2 regions of the Candidatus Thiodiazotropha sp. AKAK2 genome follow, and region 1 is predicted to be linked to the other one. Evidence: predicted binding sites of a transcription regulator. Region 1 holds the regulator's gene; the other holds the start of a gene.
The links. The regulator FNR, encoded in region 1, switches genes on or off when oxygen is low (the NO sensors DNR and NnrR bind a similar motif). The targets are predictions, from matches to a motif close to TTGATNTANATCAA.
Positions count from the first base shown of each region.

Region 1 (12,420 bases):
GCAGTTTGCCGATCTCGATGCACCGGTCAGGGAGGATGCCCTGGTGGCCTACAGCTGGCGTAAAAGCATGGAGACCGGCGATCCCACCTGGGCGGCCTATCTGCCGATGACCAAGGCGGCGGTACGTGCCATGGATACCGCTCAGGATTTCGTCGCTGCTTCACTGGGGCTGGTGGTGAATGATTTTATCGTCACCGGTTTTTCCAAGCGTGGCGCTACCGCCTGGCTGACCGCTGCTGTGGATCCAAGGGTGGTGGCCGTAGTGCCCGGTGTGTTCAATGTGCTGCATATGGCGGATCAGTTTGAGCACCATTTCAACAGTTACGGCTTCTATTCCGATGCGGTGTCGGACTATGAAGAGAACGGGGTTTTACAACAGATCCGCTCTCCGGAGGGCGAGGTGCTGGAACAACTGATCGATCCGATCAGTTACAAGCAGGCGCTGACCATGCCCCATCTGTTGCTCAACGCCACCGGTGATGAGTTTTTTCTGCCGGATGCCTCCGAGTTCTATGTCGATGAACTCCCGGGAGAGACTCTACAGCGCATCGTGCCGAATACCGATCACTCCATGGAGAACGGATTTGAAGAGACGATGCTGGGCCTGATCGCCTGGTATCAGGTACAGCTCTATGGTGTTGCCAGACCGGAGATCGAATGGGAACTGGAGGATAATGGCGAGCTGGTGGTGAGCAGCGATCAGACCCCGCTGGTTGCCAAGCTCTGGCAGGCCAGCAATCCCGATGCGAGGGATTTTCGTCTGGAAATTCTCGGTGATCAGGCCTGGAATGACAGCATTATCGGTCCCGATGCTGACGGTAAATACCGGGTCACGGTACCACCACCTGCAAACGGTTGGAGTGCCTATCTGGTCGAGCTGACCTATCCGGGAATGACCGGCATTCCCCAGACCTATACCACCTCAGTCTTTGTAACGCCGGATGAACTGCCGTTCGAAGTGGAGGACCCCCTGGGTGACCCAAAGAAACCTGCCTATTGGCAGCGTCAGGTCAACCGGGCATTGGCGGGAAGACCGCTCGATTACGATCTGGATGCCCTGCAGGGGATGTTGCCGATCCGGGTACTGGGGGAGTATATCCGGGATCCGCAAACCCTCGCTGAAAACCTCAATCGGTGGGGCGCAAAACGCAGCTGCACTGCAGCCAGGCTTAATGTAGAGGCGGAGCAGCAGGGTTGGTATACAACGCTCTATGCTGTTGGTGATCGGAATATCAAGTTCTGGCAGACCTACCAGCTGGCTGAGCGTCTCTATGCTGAAGACCGTCAACTATTGGCGGCGGGCATCTGCCAGGCTTTGACCCGTCAGTAGTGTTGTCATCGAGGCCGGCATTTATCCGATACTACTGTTCCATTAACTTCGAAGGTTATACCGTTTGCGGATGAATTGTCTTTAGCTTTTCTTGCAGATTGGGAGTTGAAACATGAAAAGCATCGTGCAGCAGGGAATAAAAGCTGGAAAGAGTCGAATTTCATCTGTGTGCCAAATAGGCGGGAAGAATAGCTCCCCTCTCCCCTTGCGGGAGAGGGGCCGGGGGAGAGGGGGAGAATAAACGGTATCATTTAACCAAGAATCATCCTGATGAAAATAAAAGGTTAAAGCGGCTTTAGCTTTCACATGAAACGCTTCGCGTACACCCTCTCCCCAACCCCTCTCCCGTAAAGGGAGAGGGGCTTTAAGATTTGTACGCGTTAGACTGAAAGTTAGTGGGACAGCAATGATCCGATGCGATAAAAACAGGTCGTAGTGGGCTCGTCTGCACGCTTGGTTTTTTAAAAAGTAGTTGTAGATTATTGCAACACGATTATTCCAATCGTGTCAGACAAGCTCTCTGCCGCTGAAAACAGATATTGTTCAGACGTTGAGTTTTTACCTGTTTCGGGTTCACAGTTTCGACTTTATCAGCTGTCGTTTAATTAACGGTAACTGGACCTGGGTATAAAGGTTGTTTATTCTTTTACCCTGAGCTGTAACGCTTGAATGGAATGTTGTATTAGGCAGGGGCCGCTCGATCGATCCGCCACCTTCCCTTGAGCCCACGGATTCAGATTGAATCCTTTGTACAACCGATGCATCTCGGTTGGACGCTATGCGTGTGGTTTAAGGAATACCTTCCACTGTTTTATCCGCCCTGATCGAGGCAGGGTCGTGGCTATTTGTATCTGCTGTTAGTTGTTGGAGTAGTAAATGAATGGACTCTTTCGTCGGGCTGTTGCGGTCACCGGCCTGGTTCTGTTGTTTGCCGGTCTGCTGCATGCCGAGCAGTCGGCCCCGCTTAAAGCTTATGTCTATCAGGATGATCCGGCTTACGCCTATCGGTTGATCGAAGAGCGTCCGGGGCAGGATTATGATATCTATTTTCTGAAGATGGTCTCGCAGAGTTGGCGTACCGAGCAGGAGGTAACGCCAACACTTTGGGATCATTGGCTGACTGTCATCGTACCTCATCAATTGAGCGGCACCACAGCGAATCTGACTATTTTTGGCGGTGGGGCGACCGATTCGCCACCTTCTGTTGAATCCTTCGATCAGCTTATGCCTCTGGCGACCGCTACCGGGAGTATTCAGGTGATCATCAGTCAGGTACTTGGCCATCCGTTGAAGTTCAAGGAGCTGGATCAGCCACTCGAGGAGGATGCGCTGGTTGCCTACAGCTGGCGTAAAAGTATGCAGACCGGTGATCCCACCTGGTCGGCCTTTCTGCCGATGACCAAGGCCAGCGTTCGCGCCATGGATACAACACAGGCGTTTGTTGCCGAATCCCTGGGTCTGGTGGTGGATGAGTTCATCGTCAACGGGTTTTCCAAATATGGTGCCATCGCTTGGTTGACGGCAGCGATCGATCCCCGGGTGGTTGCTGTGGCGCCTGGGGTGTTCAATGTACTGCGTCTGGCCGATCAGTTTGAGCGTCACTACAACAGCTACGGTTTCTACTCCGACACCCTGTCGGCTTATGAACAGAACGGCATCATGAAAAATATCCGCTCACCGGAAGGCAGACTGCTGCAGCAGCTGGTCGATCCGATCAGCTACAAACAGGCGCTGACCATGCCCCATCTGCTGCTCAGTGCCACCGGTGACGAATTCTTTCTACCGGATGCCTCGGAAGCCTATATCCATGACATACCCGGAGAGACGCTGCAGCGTATCATGCCGAACACCAACCACTCGGTTGAGAACAAACTGCAGGAGATGATCCAGGGGCTGGTCGCCTGGAATCAGACGCATATCAACGGGGTTGCAAGACCGGTTATCGAGTGGCAGCTGGGTAAAACCGGCGAGTTGATCGTCAGCAGCGATCAGATACCGCTGGTGGCCAAACTCTGGCAGGCGAATAATCCCGATGGCAGGGACTTCCGCCAGGAGACCCTGGGTGATCAGGCGTGGCGTGAAAGCATCATCGAAGCTATGGATGATGGTGATTATCATGTCAGCGTCGCCAAGCCGGAAACAGGATGGACAGCCTATCTGGTGGAATTGACCTATTCGGGCATAGCAGGCATTCCCCAGGTCTATACCACCTCGGTGTTTGTCACGCCGGACGAACATCCCTTCGAAGTGGAGGATCCCCTGGACAGTCCGAAAGCCATTTACTACTGGCAGGAACAAGTCAACCAGGCCATGGTCGGCTCTCCGCTGGAATACGATCTACCCGCACTGCAGGCGATGTTGCCATTTCGGGTGTTCGGCGAGTACATTCGAGATATACAGACCCTGAGTGGCTACCTCAACACACCTGGACCTGAGCGTAACTGTATCGCCGCCAGGTTGAGTGTCGAAGCGGATCAGCAGGGTTGGTATACCACCCTCTATGCCTATGAGGATCAAAACTTCAAATTCTGGCAGATCTATGAATTGGCAGAGCACCTTTACGCGACAGATCAGCCGCGCCTCGCCGGAGGGGTTTGTCAGCTATTGACTCGATAATAAAAACTTAGCATTAACATCTGGAACTGTGCTGCTTGTGGTGTTTGTTAAAAACCTCTAAACAAGATCCTCAAGGTTGTTTTGGATATGCGCTCTTGTAATCTTCTCAAGGGCGTCCAGTGGGGCAGGCGTGGCTTGAGGATTACGGTAGACCGCCAGTTCCACCGGTTGCAGTTCTGGCAGACTCGCGACAGGATTTCTGTTTCTGTTTCTGTTTCTGTTTCTGTTTCTGTTTCTGTTTGACAGGCGGGCTGTAACCCCCAGACCGGCCTCCACTGCAGCCAGAAGGCCAGGAAGACTTGGGCTGGTGTAGACGATTCTCCAACTCATTGATGCCTTCTCCAATGCGTTGATCACTCGATCACGAAACACGCAAGGCGGTTCGAATAGAACCAGCTTCAAGGGTTGATCATTCGGTTCATTGAACGGTTCCGGGACAATCCAGGAGAGTTGGAGTTTTCCCAGAGAATCACCGCTATCGCCACGTTCCTGAAAGGCGACGGCGAGATCGAGTTTACCCTTGGCGATTTCCTGTTTCAGTTCACAGCTCGGATTGACCCGAACATCGAGCCGTACCCCCGGGTGGCTATCGGCGAACCGGGCCAGCACTGCAGCCAGACCTCGGTCGGCAAAATCCTGGGTCACTCCGAATCGGATCTGTCCCTGCAGAGGGATCGGTTTCAGTGCGGCGGCAGCCTCATCGTTCAATGAAAGAATCCGCCGGGCATAGTTGAGTAATAACTCACCGGATTCGGTGAGCAGCTGTCGCCGACCGGCTTTGCGAAACAGTTTCGAGCCACTCTGCGCTTCCAGGCGTTTCATCTGCAGGCTGATTGCCGACTGGGTTTTGTGCAGATGCCGTCCGGCTTTTGCAAAGCCGCCCAGGTCTGCAATGGCGACAAAGGTTCGCAACAGGTCGATATCGAGGTTTTTAAACATAATAAATAGATTAGCATTTTAAATGAATAATATAAAAAAGATTCAATTTATTTATTAATATAGGCGGGCTATCTTGACCGGCAAATGGACCCAAGGAGAAACAACATGCCGGTTATCAAGATTCAACACAGCGGTGAGCCACTATCCAACGACACTTGCAGCATGCTTCAGCGGCAGGTGACCGGGCTGATCAATCGGGTGCTGGGAAAAGCGGTACCGGTTACTGCGGTTCTGATCAGTTCACTGCCGAATCAACACTGGTCGGTGGGAGGCGATGCCATCACTTACCACCGATCGGCATTGATGGAGATCTACATCACTTCCGACACAAACAGTGAAGATGAAAAACGGTTGATGATCAGTGAGGCCTATTCACTGTTGGAGGCCAGTCTTGGTCCTCTGGTCGAGGCAAGCTATGTGGTGATTCAAGAACTGGCGCCAACCGACTGGGGGTATGGGGGGGTAACACAGGACGAACGCCGTCACATAACGGCCCAAACATGAATGGCCATCCATATCGGTTACCTCGGCGCCTCGAAGATGGGTCGATTGATCTGGCGTTCTACAAAGATCGGGCACTCGAGCTACGCTCGAATGTTTTCTTCTGTCTGTTTGGCAGGCTGGTGAATCTATTGAGAGGGTTGGTTAGCAGTTGAACAACCGGTGGATGGCATCCAATCCCTCCTGCACCACCTCATCCAGCTCTTCCGGGTCATCGTCATGCTCATAGGCCAGCATCGAATAGACCGATAGGGATTTCAGAGCCAAAGCGATTTTTTCAACGTCGGGTAGATTGAGCTCAACCCCGTCTCTCAGTCGGCAATCCTCACTCATGGTCAAAACCCTCTTACTGACATGGATTTATAGACTGGGATGGTCAGCCAGGATCGGCAGGCTGTCAAAAAAGAAGTGTGATTCTTTGATCTGAATCAATATCCCCTGGCCACTTTGGGCAAGGTATTTTCAATCTGGATAGGCTTCAGCCCGGCTCACAAGGTCTGTTCGGTGACATCCACATACAGCTTGATTCGCTGGCCAGGCTGTAGATATTTACCCTTGATGGTGTTCCAGCGCTTCAGATCCGCAACCGACACTTTGAACCTCTGGGCGATTCTGGAGAGAGAGTCTCCCCGTCTGACCTTGTAGTGCAATCGGCTCTGGGTGCCTGTGGGTTGCAGATCCAATAGGGAGGCGCTGGTCTGGTTGCGGGCGGTCCAGATGACTAAGGTCTGGCCCGTTTTAAGCGGGTCGCCGGGGGCCATACCGTTCCAGGCGGCAAGCTTTTTGTAACTCACATTATGCGCTCTGGCAATGGTCCAGAGGCTGTCCCCGGATTGAACCCGGTAGTGTTGCTTGGTGCCTTTTCTGGAGCGGTTTTGAATCGCCGCTTTGCGCTGGTCCTGGGCGTAGACATAGTGATCGATCTTTTTGCTCGATACCGGAATCAGCAGGTGTTTGCCGGCGCGAATCTTGTTGCCTCGCAGTTTGTTGACCTGCCTGATGAGCTTTGCGGTGGTGCCATGTCGACTGGCAATCACGCTCAGTGAGTCACCGGACTTGATTTTGTAGCGTTTCCAGGTGAGCCGCTTCTCCTGGGGCAGGGCGGCGAGCTTCTGTTTGAACGGTTCAACCCGGTCGAGGGGCAGGGTCAGCTTATGGGGGCCGTCCGGATCGGTGGCCCAGCGGTTGAAGCCCGCATTCAGCAGATAGAGCTCCTGGATGGGTAGCTCCGCCATCTCGGCGGCCAGCGCCAGATCGAGCTGGGATTTGATATCCACGGTGGCAAAATAGGCCTCGTCGGCGATTGGGTCCAGTGGCATGCCGTAGGCTTCCGCGTCCTTGAAGATCTTTGCCAGTGCGAGCAGGCGGGGTACATAGGCGCTGGTCTCATCCGGCAGCTTCAGCGACCAGTAGTCGGTCGGCTTAGCCTTTTTGCGGTTGCGTTTGATGGCGCTGCGTACGGTGCCGGCACCCGAGTTATAGGCGGCCAGGGCCAGCTCCCAGTCACCGTCGAACTGCTTGTTGAGGCGCTGCAGATAGTCGAGTGCAGCGCGGGTCGAGCTGACGACATCCCGGCGCCCGTCGTACCACCAGTTCTGTTTCAGGCCGAAATAGCGTCCGGTGGAGGGGATGAACTGCCAGATGCCGGCGGCACGGCCAGGGGAGTAGGCAAACGGCTGAAAAGCGCTCTCAACGGCCGGTAACAGGGCGATCTCCGCGGGAATGTCCCGCCTGTCGATCTCTTCAAGAATGAAAAACAGAAACGGGGCGGCCCGCTCTTGGATACGCTGCAGATATTTCGGGTGTTTCTGATACCAGCTCAGCTCTTTGCCGATACGGCTGTTGCTGGGGATGGTGAGGGCAAAATTCTGCCGCATTCTGTCCCAGGCGTGGGCCGGTGTCGGGTCGGGCAGAGAGGCAACCACTTCGGAGAGTTGTTCGGCCACCTCCGGCATCGACTCAGGTTTTACCTGTTCACTGCCGGCCAGGGGTTGGGTCTGTACGGTTTCGGTGGAGAGGCTGTCCAGAGGGACCTCGGTCAAGGCCGACTCCTCGGTGCCGTTCGGCAGAGACTGACAAGCCGCCAACAGACAGGTGAGTATTAGGTTCATTGCGAGCAGGTAGGGCTTGCTGAGAAGTGTTGCCGATCTGTTAAGTGACTTTGACATACCGAATACTGAAAGAAAATGTAACCAAAGCCGTGTATGATTTCCATGTAGTGTGAACTCCTGACAAACGGCCGCCTGTTGCAATCTGTGATCGTTACGGCCTCGTTACGCGTGGCATCACATATCACTGGGCGGGGCTGCTCGGTTGCACAGCAAATCCTTGATTTGCTTAGTGATGGTACGCCGGCCCAATGTTTCTATCCAGGCGCAGGCAATAACCTTCTAGTGCATGACAACCGCCGGGACATCGGTTAGCAATATGAGACGCTACACCTGAATCCTGCACAAACCAGGGCCGCTCCTTCGCCTCTTTGAGGTGCCATACTGATAGACAATCGAGTCGGATGCCACAACAGTAGGTTTAAGAGCGGCGCTCAAAAAGAAACACAGATTACCTGACAGTAGTGTCGGTAGCAAAGCCGATAGCTTGACAGATGAGAGAATATAGGCGGCTAAAACTGCGATCTTGCCAACAGAATCACATTCAGGAGTGGTTCGATACCCATCTTGGAGCGAATCTTATCGCCCAGGAACGGATCCCGCTTGAGCGCCATCTCTCTGCCATGTTCGGCTACCATCTGGTGCAGATCGGTCATCAGGGGGTGGGTGAGGAGCTGTTGCAGTTCAGTCCAGCCCGTAACCGGCTAGTGATGGGGATCGGCAACTCCGGTCAACCGAGTGAATTACAGGCTGATCCAAGCCATCTGCCGTTTGCCACCGACAGTGTGGATGGGGTGCTGTTGCCCCATACCCTCGATTTTTCCCTTGATCCGCACCAGGTGTTGCGCGAAGTTGAGCGGATTCTGATACCCGAGGGAAAGCTGCTACTGAGTGGTTTCAACCCCTGGAGTCTTTGGGGTGGGGTGAGGTTGCTGCGCATGCGCTCATCCAATCCACCCTGGTGTGGCCACTTTTTCAGCAGTCGGCGGGTACTGGATTGGCTGGCACTGCTGGGCTTCGATCTGCTGGAGATCCAGTATCTGAACTACCGGCCTCCGATCCAGCACCAGGGTGTGATGCAGAAGTTGCAGTTTATGGAACAGATCGGTGACAAGGTCTATCCGAATTTTGGTGGTGTGTATATCATACTGGCGGTGAAGCGCGTGGTGACGATTACACCGATCCGGCCGAAATGGTCGGTGAAGAAGCGGGTCATTCCCACCGCAGCGGAACCCACAATCAGAAACGGTGCCTGAATTACCCCTACCATGGATTGCAACAGAATTCGATGACACAGCATGTAGAACTCTTTACGGACGGCGCCTGCAAGGGAAACCCCGGGCCTGGCGGCTGGGGCGTGGTCTTGCGCTATGGCGATCATGAGAAGCACCTCTATGGGGGGGAGGCCACCACCACCAATAACCGTATGGAGCTGCTGGCGGTCATCAAGGGGTTGCAGCAGCTGAAACGGTCCAGTCGTGTCGCTGTGACCACCGACTCCCAGTATGTCAAAAACGGCATTACCCAATGGATTCACAACTGGAAAAAGAATGGCTGGAAGACGGCTGCCAGGAAGGCGGTGAAAAATGCCGATCTGTGGCAGATCCTCGACAGCGAGGTTAACAAGCACCAGGTGGATTGGTACTGGGTGAAAGGGCATGCAGGGCATCCCGGCAATGAGTTGGCGGACCAGCTGGCCAACAAGGGCATCCAGGAGCTGTAGGATGATGCGTCAGATCGTACTCGATACGGAAACCACAGGTCTGGAGCCTGAACAGGGCCACAGGATCATTGAGATCGGCTGTGTCGAGCTGGTTGACAGACGGCTGACCGGTAACAATTTTCATCAGTTTCTCCAACCGGATCGGGAGATCGATGCCGGGGCCATCGAGGTGCATGGCATCACCAACGAGTTTCTTGCCGATAAACCTAAATTTTGCGATGTGGCCCAGGATTTTGTGGAGTATGTACGCGGCGCCGAGCTGATCATCCACAACGCCCCGTTTGACGTGGGATTCCTCGATAATGAGCTGAAACTGATGCATGATTCCCAGCGTATTGACAGCCTTTGCGCGGTTACCGATACCCTGGTGATGGCAAAGAAGATGCATCCGGGGCAGAGGAACAGCCTCGATGCCCTGTGTAAACGCTACGATATCGACAACTCTCATCGTGAGCTCCATGGAGCGCTACTCGATGCGGAGATACTGGCGGATGTCTATCTGATGATGACCGGCGGTCAGGCAGCGCTGGTGTTGGATGATGAGCTGGGTCGGCAGGGTGGTGAGGAGCGCGCGGCCGACAATATCCGTCGTTTGGCCACCGATCGTCCACCTCTGAAGGTGATCCAGGCGGTTGAGTCCGAGTTGGAAGCTCATCAGCGGCAGCTTGAAGCGATGGGTGAAGCCTGTATCTGGCACAAACAGCCGTAGCAGTCGTATCGGCTAACAGACCCTTCGTCAGACCCTCGATTGACTCGATTTGGCGCTGTCGCAGCCCTGCACGATGTCGTAGAGTCTGGGGATGTCGAGCAACTGAACGTGCTTGCGCTCCACTCTCAGCAGATTTTCATCCTGAAAACGGGTAAACAGCCGGCTGACTGTTTCAACGGCCAGGCCAAGATAGTTACCGATTTCATGACGGGACATACTCAGAAAGAAGTCGCTGGCTGAAAATCCCCGTTGCTTGAATCGCTCCGAGAAACTGAGCAGAAAGGTGGCCAGGCGCTCTTCGGCACTCTTTTTACCCAGCAGGGTCAGCATTTCCGTATCCTGGCCGATCTCCCGGCTCAGCAGGCGGTACATCTGGTGCTGCAGGCTGGGCATGATGGCGCTCAGGGACTCCAGCTGGGAGAAGGGGATCTCGCACACCGCTGTGGTCTCAAGGGCGATCGCCGAGCAGGTGTGGCAATCATCCTGAATGGCATCCAGGCCGATCAGCTCACCCGGAAGGTGGAAGCCCAGTACCTGTTCTCCACCATCTTCGTTGGGGCTGTAGGTTTTTACCGAGCCGCTGGTAATGACCCGCAGGCTGTGGAACTTGTCACCACCACGGTAGAGGTGGTCCCCCCGATGGTAGGGCCGCCCCCGTTTAATGATGCAGTCAAGGCGCTCCACGTCATCCGGTGTCAATCCCATCGGTAGACAGAGAGTGGCCAGACTGCAGTTCTTGCAGGCTACCTTGATATTTTCAAATGAGACAACTTTTCTGCTAGTCAAGTGATCGCTCCGGCATGCGGGGTGCTTTGATATCAACGCTTGGTAAAGACGGTTTACGCTTAAGGGGTATCATTTCCTTTCCGAGATGACCTCAATTTCCTCAATGGCGTTACAGCTCCCAGAGGTTGGTGTTTAAACCACTGGAGCCACTTATACCGCTATTCCCGACAAACAGCCTGTCGGAGCGGATAGCTTGTCTCCCCATCCTACAACCACATCCGTGTCTCTCAATTTTTTGTGAACCAGCACCCGGCCTATTTTTCCAGAAATTCTTGATGTTGATCAAGTCGTTTTAGTTTTTTTATTACTTTGGATCATTGCAGGACTTGTATCCAGGGTGGCTGGGAGCAAAAAAAAGCCGGCCAGAAGGCCGGCTTTTCTGCACATGGGTAGGCTTATTGAGCCGGTGCAGCTGGTGCAGGTGCTGCAGCTGGAGGCGCAGGATAGCCGTATGGAGCACCGTAAGGAGCGCCATAAGGAGCACCATAGCCGTATGGAGCGCCGTAACCATAAGGTCCATAGCCACCATAGTCACGGTAGTAGTTGTTACCCCGGCCATAGCCAGAACCGCGGGCATTACCACTCATGCCGAAGCTGAAATCACCGGAGCCATCACCCCAACCATCGCCCCAACCGTCATTGTTCCAGCCGCGGTTACCATAGCCAGGACCGCCCCACCAGGCAGAAGCGCTGGTAGACGCAGCTACAAGAGCAGCGATGCTCAGAACTTTAGCAAATTTAGTCATGCTTTCTTCCTCTCAAATGATTGTTTTGATACTACCATCGGTGATGTATAAAAGTGGCTTCGTAAGCCTCCATCATACGATGCTTGAGGACTTCACAACGAGGTCGGCCAAAAAAATGGCCTGGACGATCGGGTAAAGTACTGCTTGCCTCAGTAGTTGTTATTTGCGAAACACGCCAATCGATTATAGACCTTGAGCGGTGATATTCAAACGAATTCTTCCCCCCTTGGGGGTTATCACGGCTCTGTGGCCAACCAGCCCTTCGAGATTGAGTGAAGAGGGCCAATCTGGTACTGTTTACCCCCGTCCTATATCCCATTCCCTGCACTCTAACCCTGGTAAGCAGAATTTCATGACCAGTTTTATTTTCATTACGGGCGGTGTGGTTTCCTCGCTTGGTAAAGGTATCGCCTCAGCCTCACTGGCCGCACTCCTCGAGGCTCGCGGCCTGGATGTCACCATGATCAAGCTGGATCCCTATATCAATGTGGATCCCGGCACCATGAGCCCTTTTCAGCATGGTGAAGTGTTCGTAACGGAGGACGGATCGGAAACCGATCTGGATCTCGGTCACTACGAAAGATTCATCGACAGCACCATGGGGTGCAATAACAACTTCACCACCGGCCAGATCTACGAACAGGTGATCCGCAAGGAGCGCAAGGGCGAGTATCTGGGTGGTACGGTACAGGTAATTCCACACATAACGAATCAGATTAAGGAGAGCGTTCTGCTCGGCGCCGGGGATAAGGATATCTGTCTGGTGGAGATCGGTGGCACCGTCGGTGATATCGAATCTCTGCCTTTTCTAGAGGCGATTCGTCAGATGGGTGTGGAGATGGGCCATCAGCGGGCCATGTTCATGCATTTGACCCTGGTTCCCTATATCAAGGCGTCAGGTGAGATCAAAACCAAGCCGACCCAGCACTCAGTGAAAGAGTTGCGCTCGATCGGTATTCAGC
Region 1 is NZ_JBSYOP010000021.1:198,323-210,742, reverse strand. Features, by position in the region: gene AC4IE8_RS08755 (PhoPQ-activated protein PqaA family protein) at 1-1,330, shown strand, start outside; gene AC4IE8_RS08750 (PhoPQ-activated protein PqaA family protein) at 2,207-3,946, shown strand; gene AC4IE8_RS08745 (LysR substrate-binding domain-containing protein) at 4,004-4,885, opposite strand; gene AC4IE8_RS08740 (tautomerase family protein) at 4,991-5,389, shown strand; gene AC4IE8_RS08735 (ribonuclease H) at 5,531-5,719, opposite strand; gene AC4IE8_RS08730 (lytic transglycosylase) at 5,875-7,554, opposite strand; gene AC4IE8_RS08725 (class I SAM-dependent methyltransferase) at 7,989-8,750, shown strand; gene rnhA (ribonuclease HI) at 8,783-9,217, shown strand; gene dnaQ (DNA polymerase III subunit epsilon) at 9,222-9,926, shown strand; gene fnr (fumarate/nitrate reduction transcriptional regulator Fnr) at 9,954-10,712, opposite strand; gene AC4IE8_RS08705 (sulfur globule family protein) at 11,108-11,458, opposite strand; gene pyrG (CTP synthase) at 11,811-12,420, shown strand, end outside.

Region 2 (12,420 bases), on a different contig from region 1:
TGCAGTTTTTTTTATCTCTTTAGGGCAGAGTTTTATCAGTACGATATGAGAACACCTGTTCATTTTCCCTGAGTATCGATATTGGTAGTATATGGAATGATTATCATTTTAGGGCCTGTTAACACGAATCCAATACGTCCTGCTGGGTCTGTTTTTGTGCCCAGCAAGGCAGAATGAGCGTCGTGTAGTCATTCTACATGAGCGAATAATAACGCCGCTGGGCGCAAAAACAGACCCAGCCCCCTCTTTAAATATCAAAATGGGGGGTTGCGCCTGAAAAAGCGCCACGAACCGTTGCTCGTCGCTCATTTGGAACAACCAAACTACGCTCCTCGCGCCTTGATTGGCGCTTTTCAGGCACAACAGGACGTATTAGATTAGTGTTAACAGGCCCTAATACAATTCGTACTCCAATCTCACTTCTCATATTTCTTATTTGAAAAAAAGGGGCGGTGTCACCGCCCCTGAATTGTGATTTAACGTTATTTATATAATTCAGTTATTAATACAGAGGATACCAGGGTAGTCCCGGATTAGCTGGCGCAGTCGAGCTACCACCCTGGTCGTAGCTTGCCACTAGCGATACTCCAGAGAAGGCGGAATAACCTTTGATCAGTACATGGTATCGTCCGACCTGGATATTGTTGATGATACAGGTTTCATCGTTGCCTTCACGATAAGGCCGGCAATCGTAATTAGTCTCTGTCGGTTCAGTATTGAATTTCACATAAAGATCGGCATCGCCAGTGCCACCGCTCATTCTGAAAGAGAGATTTGTAGCGCCCGCAGGGACATCAAAGAGATAGCTGAGTGTTTCCCCGCTGCCGGCAGACAGATTTGTCCTGGCCTGTTTGTTGATTAAAAGGTTATCGGCCGGGGGAGATACGGGGGGATCGGTTGGAGTTGTACTGCTCAGGTCAAAACTGGCGACTAACGATACTCCGGAGAAACTACTGTATCCTTTAACTTTGACGTGATACCGGCCAGTCTGGATATTGCTGATATTACAAGTCTCATTGTTACCCTGGAGAAAGGGCCGGCAGTCATAACTGTTGTCGGTCGGTTCTGCATTGTATTTCACATAGAGATCAGCATCACCACTACCACCACTCATTTTGAATGAGAGATTTGTAGCACCGGCAGGAACATCGATAAAATAGCTTAAGGTTTCACCAGCACTGCCTGAAAGGCCGGTTTTGGCGACATTGTTTGTCAATTCGTTATCATTCGGCGGTGTAACCGGAGGATCGACCGGCGTGGTTCCGTCTGAAGCCTTGGCAACGGCAGCTGATGCATCCAGGATACCATCACCGCAACCTTGACAGCTGGCCGGAAAATCCCGTGCGCTCTCTTTCAGGAACTGCTCCACTTGATCCGGTGTTATGTCTGATTTGACCGCATACATCAAGGCCGCCACACCAGAAACATGGGGTGCTGACATGCTGGTACCGGTCATACTGGCATAACTGTCGGACCCTGGTGTGGATTGTCCATTGTTGTGGGTCGAAAGAATGCTGTCACCAGGAGCGGCAAGATCAATCAGATTGCCATAGTTGGATGAGGAGGTGCGTCCTCCTTGACGGTTAGAGTTTGCCACAGCGATAACACCTGTACAGTTCACCGGAGTGAATCCGGAGGCATCCTTAGTTTCATTACCTGCTGCAACAACAACCGATGCTCCCATTTGTCGGGCGGTATTGATCGCTTGTTGATAGGTCTGCGGACAGGTTGCGGAATCACCACCGAGACTGAGGTTGATTACCTTCGCAGGATTTTGATTGGCCGGGACGTTGGCTACGTTGCCACCTGCAGCCCAGGTGATTCCGTCGGCGATATCAGAGGTATACCCACCGCACTTGGCCAGTACTCTGACCGGGACAACTTTTGCTTTGAATGCTGTGCCACTGACACCGAGACTATTGTTGGTCAATGCTGCCACCGTACCGGCGACATGTGTGCCGTGCCAAGTACTTTGGTGAATGTTGCACTGAGGCGAATAATCTCCCATATCTGTCGCGTCGGAATCCCGTCCGTCACCATCTCCTGCATTCGTGCTGTTACTCACCATATCGTAACCGGGGAGAAGATTATCGTTGAGATCGGGGTGGGGACGATAACCTGTATCGACTACCGCCACCACAACACCTTCTCCCTGGGTTGTATCCCAAGCTTCAGGCGCACGAATACCACCCGTCTGATCATGGAACCCCCATTGTTCATTGTAGCGAGGATCGTTAGGTGTATAGAGGGGGAACATGATCAGATCCGGTTCCGCATACTCCACATCACCGTTCTGCTCAATTTTATCGATGATCGGCCGCATCTCTGCCGGCGTCTTTGCACTATCCAATTTCAATATTTGTCCGCCATGAGCACTATTTCTAAGATGCGAAAAACCGACTCCGATATCATCTGAAAATTGTTTGGCTCGCTCGACCATCGTTCTGCTGGAAGTAGTTGTGTTGGTTCCGAGCCGATATTTAACGATAACCTGATCTGTGGGAACTGTTTCTGCGTGTTGAGCAGAGTAGAAGAGTGTGCTGTTGTTTTGCATATTATCGATCCATCCAGCAAATGAGGTGCTTGAAATTGAGAGGCCGATGGAAGCAATACAGAAAGTGAAAGATGAGGGTATACTACATTTGATTCTCATTTCTAATTTTCCCTTTTTTCTTACCATAAATACATTGTGTCTTTTTCCTGATCCATGACACACTAGAACCTGTTATCGCTCGTTTCATGATTCCATCTGAAATGAGATCAACAACAGGCAGTAAAGAATATCCCATAAAATATTCATGGGATATGCGACTGGGTTTAAGAAGGTGTAGAATTTACATTTAGAAGGGTGACTTAACATTTTTTTACATTTTGCAATGACGCATAGATAGATTGGTAGTGCTTCTATCCTTCAATATCGATAATTGTAAAAAAATAAAGTTGTAATTATTCCCTTCGGAAACAAAACACATTACCGTTAAAGGGTTACTCCATTGTCTCTAAATCTATTTCTGACGATAACTATTTCACTATTTTCTTTCACCAATTTGGTGGCATCAGAGCTGAGCGTTGAGCGCTTAGTTGCAGAGGGTAAATGCATTAACTGTGACTTGACCGGAGCGGACTTAAGAATGATGGATCTCTCCCGTAGCGATCTTAGAGGTGCAATTCTCGACCAGGCGATGCTGTATGGTAGTGATCTAAGTCATGCAAATCTGGGCGGGGCCAGTCTTAAAGGCACCAGTTTTTCCAGAACCAATCTATCTGGCGCCAATCTGCAAGGTGTCAAGGTGGTTTATGGTCGTTTCAGTAGAGCGGATCTAAGCGGTGCAAATCTGAGTCAAAGCGATCTACAGCAGGCAAATTTCAATGGAGCTGATCTATCCAATGCCGACCTGAGTGGAGCGAATCTACAGTTTGCACTCTTTACCAACAGCCAACTCATCGATACGAATCTAACAGATGCCAATTTAGACAGTGCTGATTTAGCTGGTGTTGATTTAAGTCAGGCGGGATCACTGAGTAATGTCAGTTTCCGCAGAACCAACTTGCGTAACAGCAATCTATCTGGGCTGGTGTTGAACAATACCGATTTCACCCAGGCGCGTCTGCTTAAGGCGGATATGTCGAACAGCAGTCTGGTGTCATCCCTGTTTTCAGAAACTGAGCTGAAAAAGACCCGTTTGACAGGTGCCGATCTACGTGAGGCCAAATTCATCCGTGCTCAAATGCTTGGAGTAAATCTTAAAGGGGCGAATCTGCAGGGTGCACAACTGGATGCCGTAGTAGTTAGCGGCAACTTGATCGAGAGCGACTTTTCAGAGGCCAACATCCGCAGGGCCAATATGAATGGAGCAAACCTTAAGGATGCCAGTTTTCGCAAGGCAGAGTTGGAATTTACCGACTTTGGATCAACCAACTTGTATGCTGCTGACTTTACCGGAGCGAAACTAACCAGGTGCAACCTCCGCAAAGCCAATCTACGTGAAGCGGTATTCGAGGGCGTGGATTTAGCAGGAAATGTTCTTGATGGGGCGAGGGGAGTCGAACATCTATCTGAGTCACCAGCAGAAACTCCCACTGCAACGGAATGAAGGCTGAGCATCTGAGACTGAATCTGGAAAACCTGGCCAGTCCGGAGATCGCGGACAAGTCTCAACGTTTTTTCAAAACCGGCAAGGGTGAGTATGGAGAGGGGGATCGGTTCCTGGGGATCCGTGTGCCGATTCTCCGACAGCAGGCCAGAGAATTTCAGCAGATGTCCCTGACACAGGTCGTACGTTGCCTGAAGTCCGCCTATCATGAAGAGCGTTTGTGCGCCTTGTTGATACTGGTCAGAAAGTTTGCGTCCGGTGATGAGAAGCTGCGTGAACGTGTCTTTAGGAACTACCTTGGTAATACCCGTTACATCAACAACTGGGATTTGGTGGACAGTTCTGCCTATCAGATTGTCGGCGCCTATCTTTTGACCCGGGAGCGGGCAATACTCTATGTGCTGGCGAGGTCCGACTCTCTCTGGGAGCGACGGATTGCGATGATCGCCACCTACCAGTTCATAAAAAAACAGCAGTATGATGATGCACTGGCTATTGCAGAACTGTTACTGCAGGACCAGCAGGATTTAATTCACAAAGCTGTTGGTTGGATGATCAGGGAAGTGGGTAATCGTGATCGAAACCGGGCACAAATGTTTCTGAATCCATTCTATCAAGCAATGCCCAGGACAATGTTGCGGTATGCGATTGAGAGGTTTCCGGAACCGCTTCGACAGGGCTACTTAAAAGGCGAGATTTAAGCAAACCAGAGAGGTTCGCCAGTTGAATGGGGAACCTCTATACAATCAGAGGTTCCCCGTGGGGGGTCAGGTGAACATGTCAGCTGCGATGTTCTTGAACCAGCTGCGAGCAAACTTGGCCTCGATGGCCCGGGTTGCGGCACTGGCATTCATCGGTGAGAGGCCGCCGGCGCCTTTCACGCCAACGATCTTGCCATCCACAAGTTGATAGACCGCTGCCACAGAGATACCCCATTCTGGTGAGATAATGCTGTAACAGGTATTGACGTAGGAGGGTTCACCGGGTTCCTGGCCATTCAGTGCTGCAACGATTGCAGCGGCACAGACCTTACCCTGAGAGTTGGCGGCATACCCCGATTTGGGCATTTTACCGGCAATACAGGCGTCTCCGATGACATGAATGTCCTTATGCAGTTTCGACTCGAAGGTCTTCTGATTTACCGGGCACCAGCCTGAATCGTCAGCCAGTCCGGCGACCTGTGCAATCTTACCCGCTTTCTGTGCCGGGATGAGATTCACAACATCCCCTTTGTACTCTTCCACTTCACCGACCAGGGTGCGGCTGTTTGGATCGATTGCTTCGATGATACCGCCACCGGCGCCGGATACCCACTCCACCATGTCGCCATAGAACTTCTTATAGCCCTGCATGAAGAGGCCCTGCTTGGAAAATTTATCCTTGGCGTCAAGGATAATGACCTTCGACTTCGGCTTATGCATTTTGAAGTAGTGTGCGATTTGTGCCGCACGCTCATAAGGTCCGGGAGGACAACGAAACGGATTGGGTGGTGCGGCGATATAGCAAACACCGCCATCCTTCATGGCTTCAAGCTGCTTTCTCAGGGTGACTGTTTGCGGCCCGGCTTTCCAGGCATGAGGAATCTTCTCTGCAACCTCGGCGTTGTAGCCATCAATCTTTTCGTAACGGAAATCGACGCCAGGGGAGACGATCAGTTTGTCGTAGTCATACTGTTTGCCGCTTTTACCTTTGACTGTATGTTTATCAGGATCGATTGCCACGATCTCATCCTGAACAACATTGATGCCTCTTTTATTCTTCAGTGTGTCATAGCCGAAAGTGAGGCTGTCGATGTTTCTGTCACCGCCCAGCACTTCATTACTCAGTGGACAGGAGACATACTTTTTATCTTTTTCGATCAAGGTGACATCGATATCCGCATCAGCCAGCTTGATATATTTTGCTGCGATGGCGCCGCCATAACCTCCGCCGATGACAATCACCCGGCCTTTACCGCCACCTGATGCACGTTTGGGCGTATTCGCAGTACAGGCACTGATTGAAGCCAATGCGCCTAAAGCGGTACAGGCACCGGCTGCTTTAACAAATTTACGTCGCGTGAACATAGCCATTAATTATTCTCCCCAAAATTACTTTTCACTGGCATAAAATTCGGCCATGGCCTTTAACTCTTCTTTGGAGAGTTTCATGACGCGTTTGCCCATTTTGCGGGGTGCGCAACGTTTCCCTTTGCTGTGACACCATTCCAGGTAATGCATGGTATATTCCGGCCATTGTCCGGCCAGTCGGGGGGCTTCATCCTCCTGCACTCTACCGTTGTCTTCATGGCAGGTCTTACACTGGTCGTCGTGAATTTTCTTACCGATCGCCACCATTTTGGAATCTGTTTTGACCGGGCTTGAAACCCACTCCTGATCTGCCATGAATGAAGCGATCGCTTTCAGTTCCGATTCGCTATAGCCTTTGGCGATTCGTCCCATGATGGTGGAGTCCCGTTCGCCGGATTTATATTCCAGCAGGATCATTTGTAGAAACTCCTTTTCCATACCGCCGATAATCGGCATTAAGTCACCGGCGCTGGCGCCCATGGTGCCATGACAACCGGCGCAAGTGTTGGCAAGCATGCTGGGTGAGCGAACACCTTCTGCAGTCAGGCTGCCTGAGAAAATCACCGCGGCTGTCAATGCGAGTAGCCGTGCTTTTCTGTTTTTCATGAAAATCTCCTCTGGTGAAATCTGAATCAGTGCATCGTGTTTTGGGATGAGCGTTGATTCAGCCACGTAACAACTTTGTCAATTTCTTGTTTTTTGGATGGATCCAGCTGTTGTGCCTGTTTCAAGGCCTCTCTTGCCAGCTGATATCTTCCAAGGTGTAGATAGGCGACGGCCAGGCCTATGAAGGCATCTGAATTGGATTGATCCAGCATAATCGCCTGTTGAAAGTTTTCGATGCCTGAGGAGTAAGACTGCTGTAACAGTTGTACTCCACCAAGTCGAGTATAGGCCAGAGAAGAGGAGGGTGCTTCTTTGATTGCCTCTTCCAGAAGTGATTGAGCGGCTTTCAGGTCACCGGCTTCTGTTTGTTGAAAGGCTTGTTCGATCAGAGTCTGTTGTTCGCTGTTGGCCGTGATCGAGAAGGATAGGCTGCAACCGAGTAAAGCAACAACCAGGTATCTTGAGTATCGCAGCATTGAATACCTCATTGGAAAAATACGATAGCGGAAGATGGTAAGAAATGAAAAACCCCCTTCAGGATGACCTGAAGGGGGTGAGGGGGGTTACTTCAGCGCGCCTTTACCGTAGCGCTCTTCAAAACCCTTACGTACCTTGTCGATGGACTCCTTGCTCATACCTTCAAAGTACCAGGTATGGCCCTCGATCGGGCGGAAGTACTTGTCGAGCATGGCGTCGGCAAACTTGGTGTTGCCGTCCTTCTTCATAGCCACATCTTTCAACTCGGGTATCCATTTCATGTAGGTGTGCTTGGCTACATCATAGATACCGTGCCACCAGGTATAGTCAGGACCACTCATGGACGCACCGTGACGAGCGCGGCGGCCTTCATGATGCCAGATTTCCCACCAGGTCCATTCGATTTTGTCGTCAAACGGGGCCTTGGTGATATAGCCGTTCTTCTTCAGCTCACCCATGACAGCAGCGATAGGCTTGGCGAATTTCTCATTGTAGAGTTCAACCACGTTATCGAACTGATTGTAGTGACCATTAATAACGCTGTCGCTGTGGCAGGCCTTACAGACTTCCTGCATCTTCTTGCGACGTTCCTTCCAGGTCACAACCTCGACCACGGTAGAACCTTTGGCTTTGTCTCCGACCTTGGGGATTTTTTTACCCTCTTTGACGTCGAACTCATCACCGTTCTCCAGACGAATCAGGTTGATCTTCTGAGAGATTGGTGGACGCAGGGTCCAGGAGATACGATCGCCAACGTTATGGGTCTTGCCCTCTTTGCCGCCGGCACTCATGTGGCAGGTGGCGCAGGTGGGAGCCGCTGAGTAGTCAACACCGGCGACCCACTTATCGGATTCCATGTTCATCTCATCGACTTTCGCGCGATAGATGATGCCGTGCTTGGACTCGTTGTAGACCTCAATTTGAGGATGGTCGGGACCGACGTGACACTTACCGCAGGTATCCGGTGTACGGGCCTGGGCTTTGGAGAAACGGTGACGACCGTGACACGCAGTACAGGAACCGGCAGAACCATCAGGGTTGATTCGGCCGATACCGGTGTTGGGCCATGTGGTCGGCAGAGGTCTGCCATCTTCACCGATCTCGATCTTGGAGCCGTGGCACTGGCGGCAACCTGCATTGACTGCTGCAGGGCCGCCGACTACTTCACCAAGGAGGTTATCGAGGGATGCAAGGATTTGACCGCCTTTGGAGTGATGGGAACCATCCATCTCTTCGAATTCTACCGAATGGCATTTCGAGCAGTCTTTAGGGGTTACAATAATTGAAATTCGCTGTCCTTCATGTTCAAAGCCATCAACATCGTCAGCTTTGGCTTCATGACAGTCAAGGCAGTTGACACCGCTTTGACCATGCTGACTGTTGTTCCACTCCATGGTCAGCCCTGGATCTTCCTGCCAGTGACACTCTATACATTCCTGTCCTTTTGGGTTGCCCCAATCTTTACCAATTGAACCAGACGGTCTTGCGGCATCTGCTGTTGTGACTTGCAGCATCAGAGCTAGTCCCGCAGCAACACTCCCCAGTATCGCGGTGATCCGACCATTACCGAAGCGTTTCATAGCTCCCTCCTGTGATGGGTTGAACGAATATTTTAAGCGCTCCAATAGATTGCCGCGTCAATAATCCAATGGTATTAAAGACGACAGGTGATCGTACTATGGAACCCCTCATTTTTAAAAAAAGAATGGCAAGCCTTAATGAAGACAAGGATGGATACGACTTCCTCCCAACCCCAATTTTTTATTGTATGGGGACTGCATGGTTTCACTACATTGAGGCCAGTAAAACCCTTTTCTTTTTATTGCTTACTGTAGACTATAAAAACGGTTCGTATAGGGTCACGCCTTGATTTAAATCAAAAGTTTCAGCGCTGGAGCATGATAGAGGATTGGCGATTTTTAAAAGTTGGTCTAAATGCTGTGAAAGGCATACAAAAAGTTACTAACTTAACGAATCTAACAAATAAAAATATTGTTCATTTAAACTGGGAGATCGATAAATTTCTTAATCTGATTTTAAGAGTAGTTGCTGTGTTGCCTAGAACGAAATAATCACTATTACCTAATTATAAATAGCCATTATACTCATTAGTGGGTATCTCTGATTTTGTGTATATTATTAATTTAGTGGGCGCTCTTTTTCCGCTCGTTCTTATCACGACTTACCCGTTTGGGTATTCAGTAATTACCACCGACCGAATGCTGACAAATCACCCATCTGAAAAAGTTGTTTGAGAGGGTTGGTTGATGGAGTCAGTCAAATACATTGCTGATAGGGAATTGCCTTATATGACTCCGCCACCCTGGATCAGGCAATTCAAAATGTCAAAGGTTCCATGGTCGGAGAAGTTACCTCGAACTGTTGTTATGGCTTCAACCATTTTACAAATCACATTTATGCTGGGCGGGTATCTTTTTACAACCGCAGCAAACTCACGTTAGGTGTTCAATAAAGTGCGAATGAGGCTCGTGCGTAGGCAGGCGTTACGCTCGTGTGGCTAATTACCATACACCATCACCGGCTGTCTGGGTAATCAACAATCAGGTGTTTGTGGCAATAAAGAACCAGGTAGTGATCTCGGATCTCCCGATTCATCCTGTGCCATGAGAGAGAAGCTGAGGGGGTAACTCGGTTGCCGCCTCAGCTCTCTTCGACGCTTGAGTGTTATGCCTGCTTTGAGCTACGCAACTGTTTTTGAATGTTCGGGGGAACCGCCTCGTAATGGCTGAACTCAATTGTGTAGCTGCCTTCACCGCCGGTCATAGCTTTCAGCTGGGTGGAGTAGCCTTCAAGTTCCGCCAGTGGTGCCTGGCCCTTGATGACCAGTGTATTGTTGCGTCCGGTCTCGGTGCCACTGATCTGGCCCCTGCGTCCAGCCAAATCACCCGTCAGGTCGCCCATGAAGCTGTCAGAGGTGGTAATCGAGATATTTACAATGGGCTCAAGGATAACCGCTCCAGCGTTATCGACGGCTTCCAGAAAAGCCTTTTTACCTGCTGTGACAAAGGCAATCTCCTTAGAGTCGACAGAGTGAAATTTACCGTCGTAAACCGTGACTCTTATATCCTGCATGGTGAATCCGCTGAGCGCACCCTCTTCCATGGCACTTCTGACCCCTTTCTCAACCGCCGGAATGAATTGCCCGGGAATCGCTCCGCCAACCACAGCGTTGACATATTCAAAGCCTGAACCTCGCTCCAGTGGTTCGATACGCAGAAATACTTCACCGAACTGTCCAGCGCCACCGGTCTGCTTCTTGTGCCGATAGTGACCTTCCGCTTTGCGGGTTATGGTCTCCCGATAGGCGATGCTGGGTGGATGGGTTTCCACTTCTACACTGTATTTCTTCTTGATCTGCTGCAGCAGTACATCGAGATGTAGCTCTCCCAGACCTCGCATGACTGTCTCGTTGAGGCTGACATTGTGCTCAACATGGAAACAGGGGTCTTCATCTTCCAGTTTATGCAGAGCATCGCTTAATTTTTGCTCATCGCCACGTTTGGTGGTGTTGATCGCCAGGCCAAACAGCGGTAATGGGCACTCAATCGAGCGGAGGTGGTGGTGATCTTCATCGTGGGAGTCATGAATCACCGCGTCGAAATGAATGTCGTCAATCCGCGCCACGGCACAGATATCGCCGGGCACACCCTGTTTCATCTCCTGCTGCTCTTTACCCTGCAAACGGTAGAGGTGATTGACCTTGAACGGTTTCCTGGCATCACCGATATACAGCTGGGAATTGACTTCGAGCTTGCCCTGGTGGATACGGAAGATGCCCAGTTTACCCCGGTAGGGGTCATTGATCACCTTGAATACATGGCCAATGACATGTTTGCCCTCATCGGGAGTGACTTCAACAGGCTGCATGTTAGCCCCTTCACCCTTCATGAATGGGGGAGGGTTGCCTTCTGTCGGGTCGGGCATCAGTTTGGCGAACAGATTGAGCAGCTCATCGATTCCGGCACCGTTCTCTGCCGAAGTAAAACAGACCGGGATCAGATGACCTTCACGCAAGGCCTTCTCAAATGGATCGTGCAGCTGTTCTGGCTCAATCGCCTGTCCTTGTTCCAGGTAGAGCTCCATCAGCTCCTCATCCACTTCGACGACTTGATCCACCAGGTTGTCATGGGCCTGACTGACTGAAGAGATATCGGTGGCATCGCCACCCGGTTGAAAGTAGCAGTCGATAACCTTTTTTCCATTTTCTGCGGGCAGATTGATCGGCAGACACTCTTTACCGAAGGTCTCCTTCAGGCTCTCCAGTAGTGCATCATGGTCAACTTCCTCTGAATCGATCTTGTTGATGATGATAAACCGGCACAGGTTACGCCGTTTTGCCGCATCCATCATGCGAATGGTAACCGGTTCGATACCGGTCGAAGCGTTGACAACGACCATCGCCGATTCCACGGCTGGCAGGATGCTGATACCCCGGCCCAGAAAATCCGCATATCCGGGGGTGTCGATGATATTGACCTGTTTGTTCTCATGGCTCAGGTGGGTGATGGCGATATCCAGGGAGTGTTGCAGCTCTTTCTCCAGATCATCGCTGTCACAGACGGTGTCGCCCTGCTCAATCGTCCCTTTCGTCTTGATCATGCCCGATCGGTGCAGCAGACTCTCGATCAAACTCGTTTTACCTGAGCCGGCATGCCCGACCAGTGCGATATTGTGGATATCATGGGTAGAGTAATTGGCCATCGTGACTCCTATCATCAGAACATGCCGGGTTTTATAGCCATCAGAGGCATCGGCTAAGTGTTATTGATTATGTTTGTTGCCAGTATATCAATCAACTATCTGAAGTTGTTGAGTTCAGGCAGTAGATTGGCATAAAACAGACTGATTTTTCAAAAAATCATGACAATGGTCAGCTTCATACCGTCCAGCATGCCATTTACGCTCTAGGACTGGTGTGGGATCGGGCAGATTGAGCCCTGTTCCGGCAAAGGCTGCATCAATTCGAGCCTTTGCCACTAGTGGCTCAACAGGGAATCAAGGATGAACCGAATTGATCACGACCTGAACTGTCTCAGCGGACCCGGGTGCGACCGGCTGAATCTCGCCTTCAAGGTCTCCAGCCTGCGCGGTTGGGCTGCCAGACATGGAGATTCTGGCACCGACCACCACTTCATTGAAACCGGAGAGCTTCA
Region 2 is NZ_JBSYOP010000017.1:237,109-249,528, reverse strand. Features, by position in the region: gene AC4IE8_RS06895 (S8 family peptidase) at 503-2,356, opposite strand; gene AC4IE8_RS06890 (pentapeptide repeat-containing protein) at 3,051-4,094, shown strand; gene AC4IE8_RS06885 (DNA alkylation repair protein) at 4,091-4,795, shown strand; gene AC4IE8_RS06880 (FCSD flavin-binding domain-containing protein) at 4,862-6,166, opposite strand; gene AC4IE8_RS06875 (c-type cytochrome) at 6,185-6,769, opposite strand; gene AC4IE8_RS06870 (tetratricopeptide repeat protein) at 6,796-7,245, opposite strand; gene AC4IE8_RS06865 (multiheme c-type cytochrome) at 7,333-8,826, opposite strand; gene fusA (elongation factor G) at 9,932-11,968, opposite strand; gene ccmI (c-type cytochrome biogenesis protein CcmI) at 12,263-12,420, opposite strand, start outside.
Region 2: AC4IE8_RS06865 (multiheme c-type cytochrome) is a predicted target of FNR. The motif match lies at 9,113-9,126, and genes of this name have one in related genera.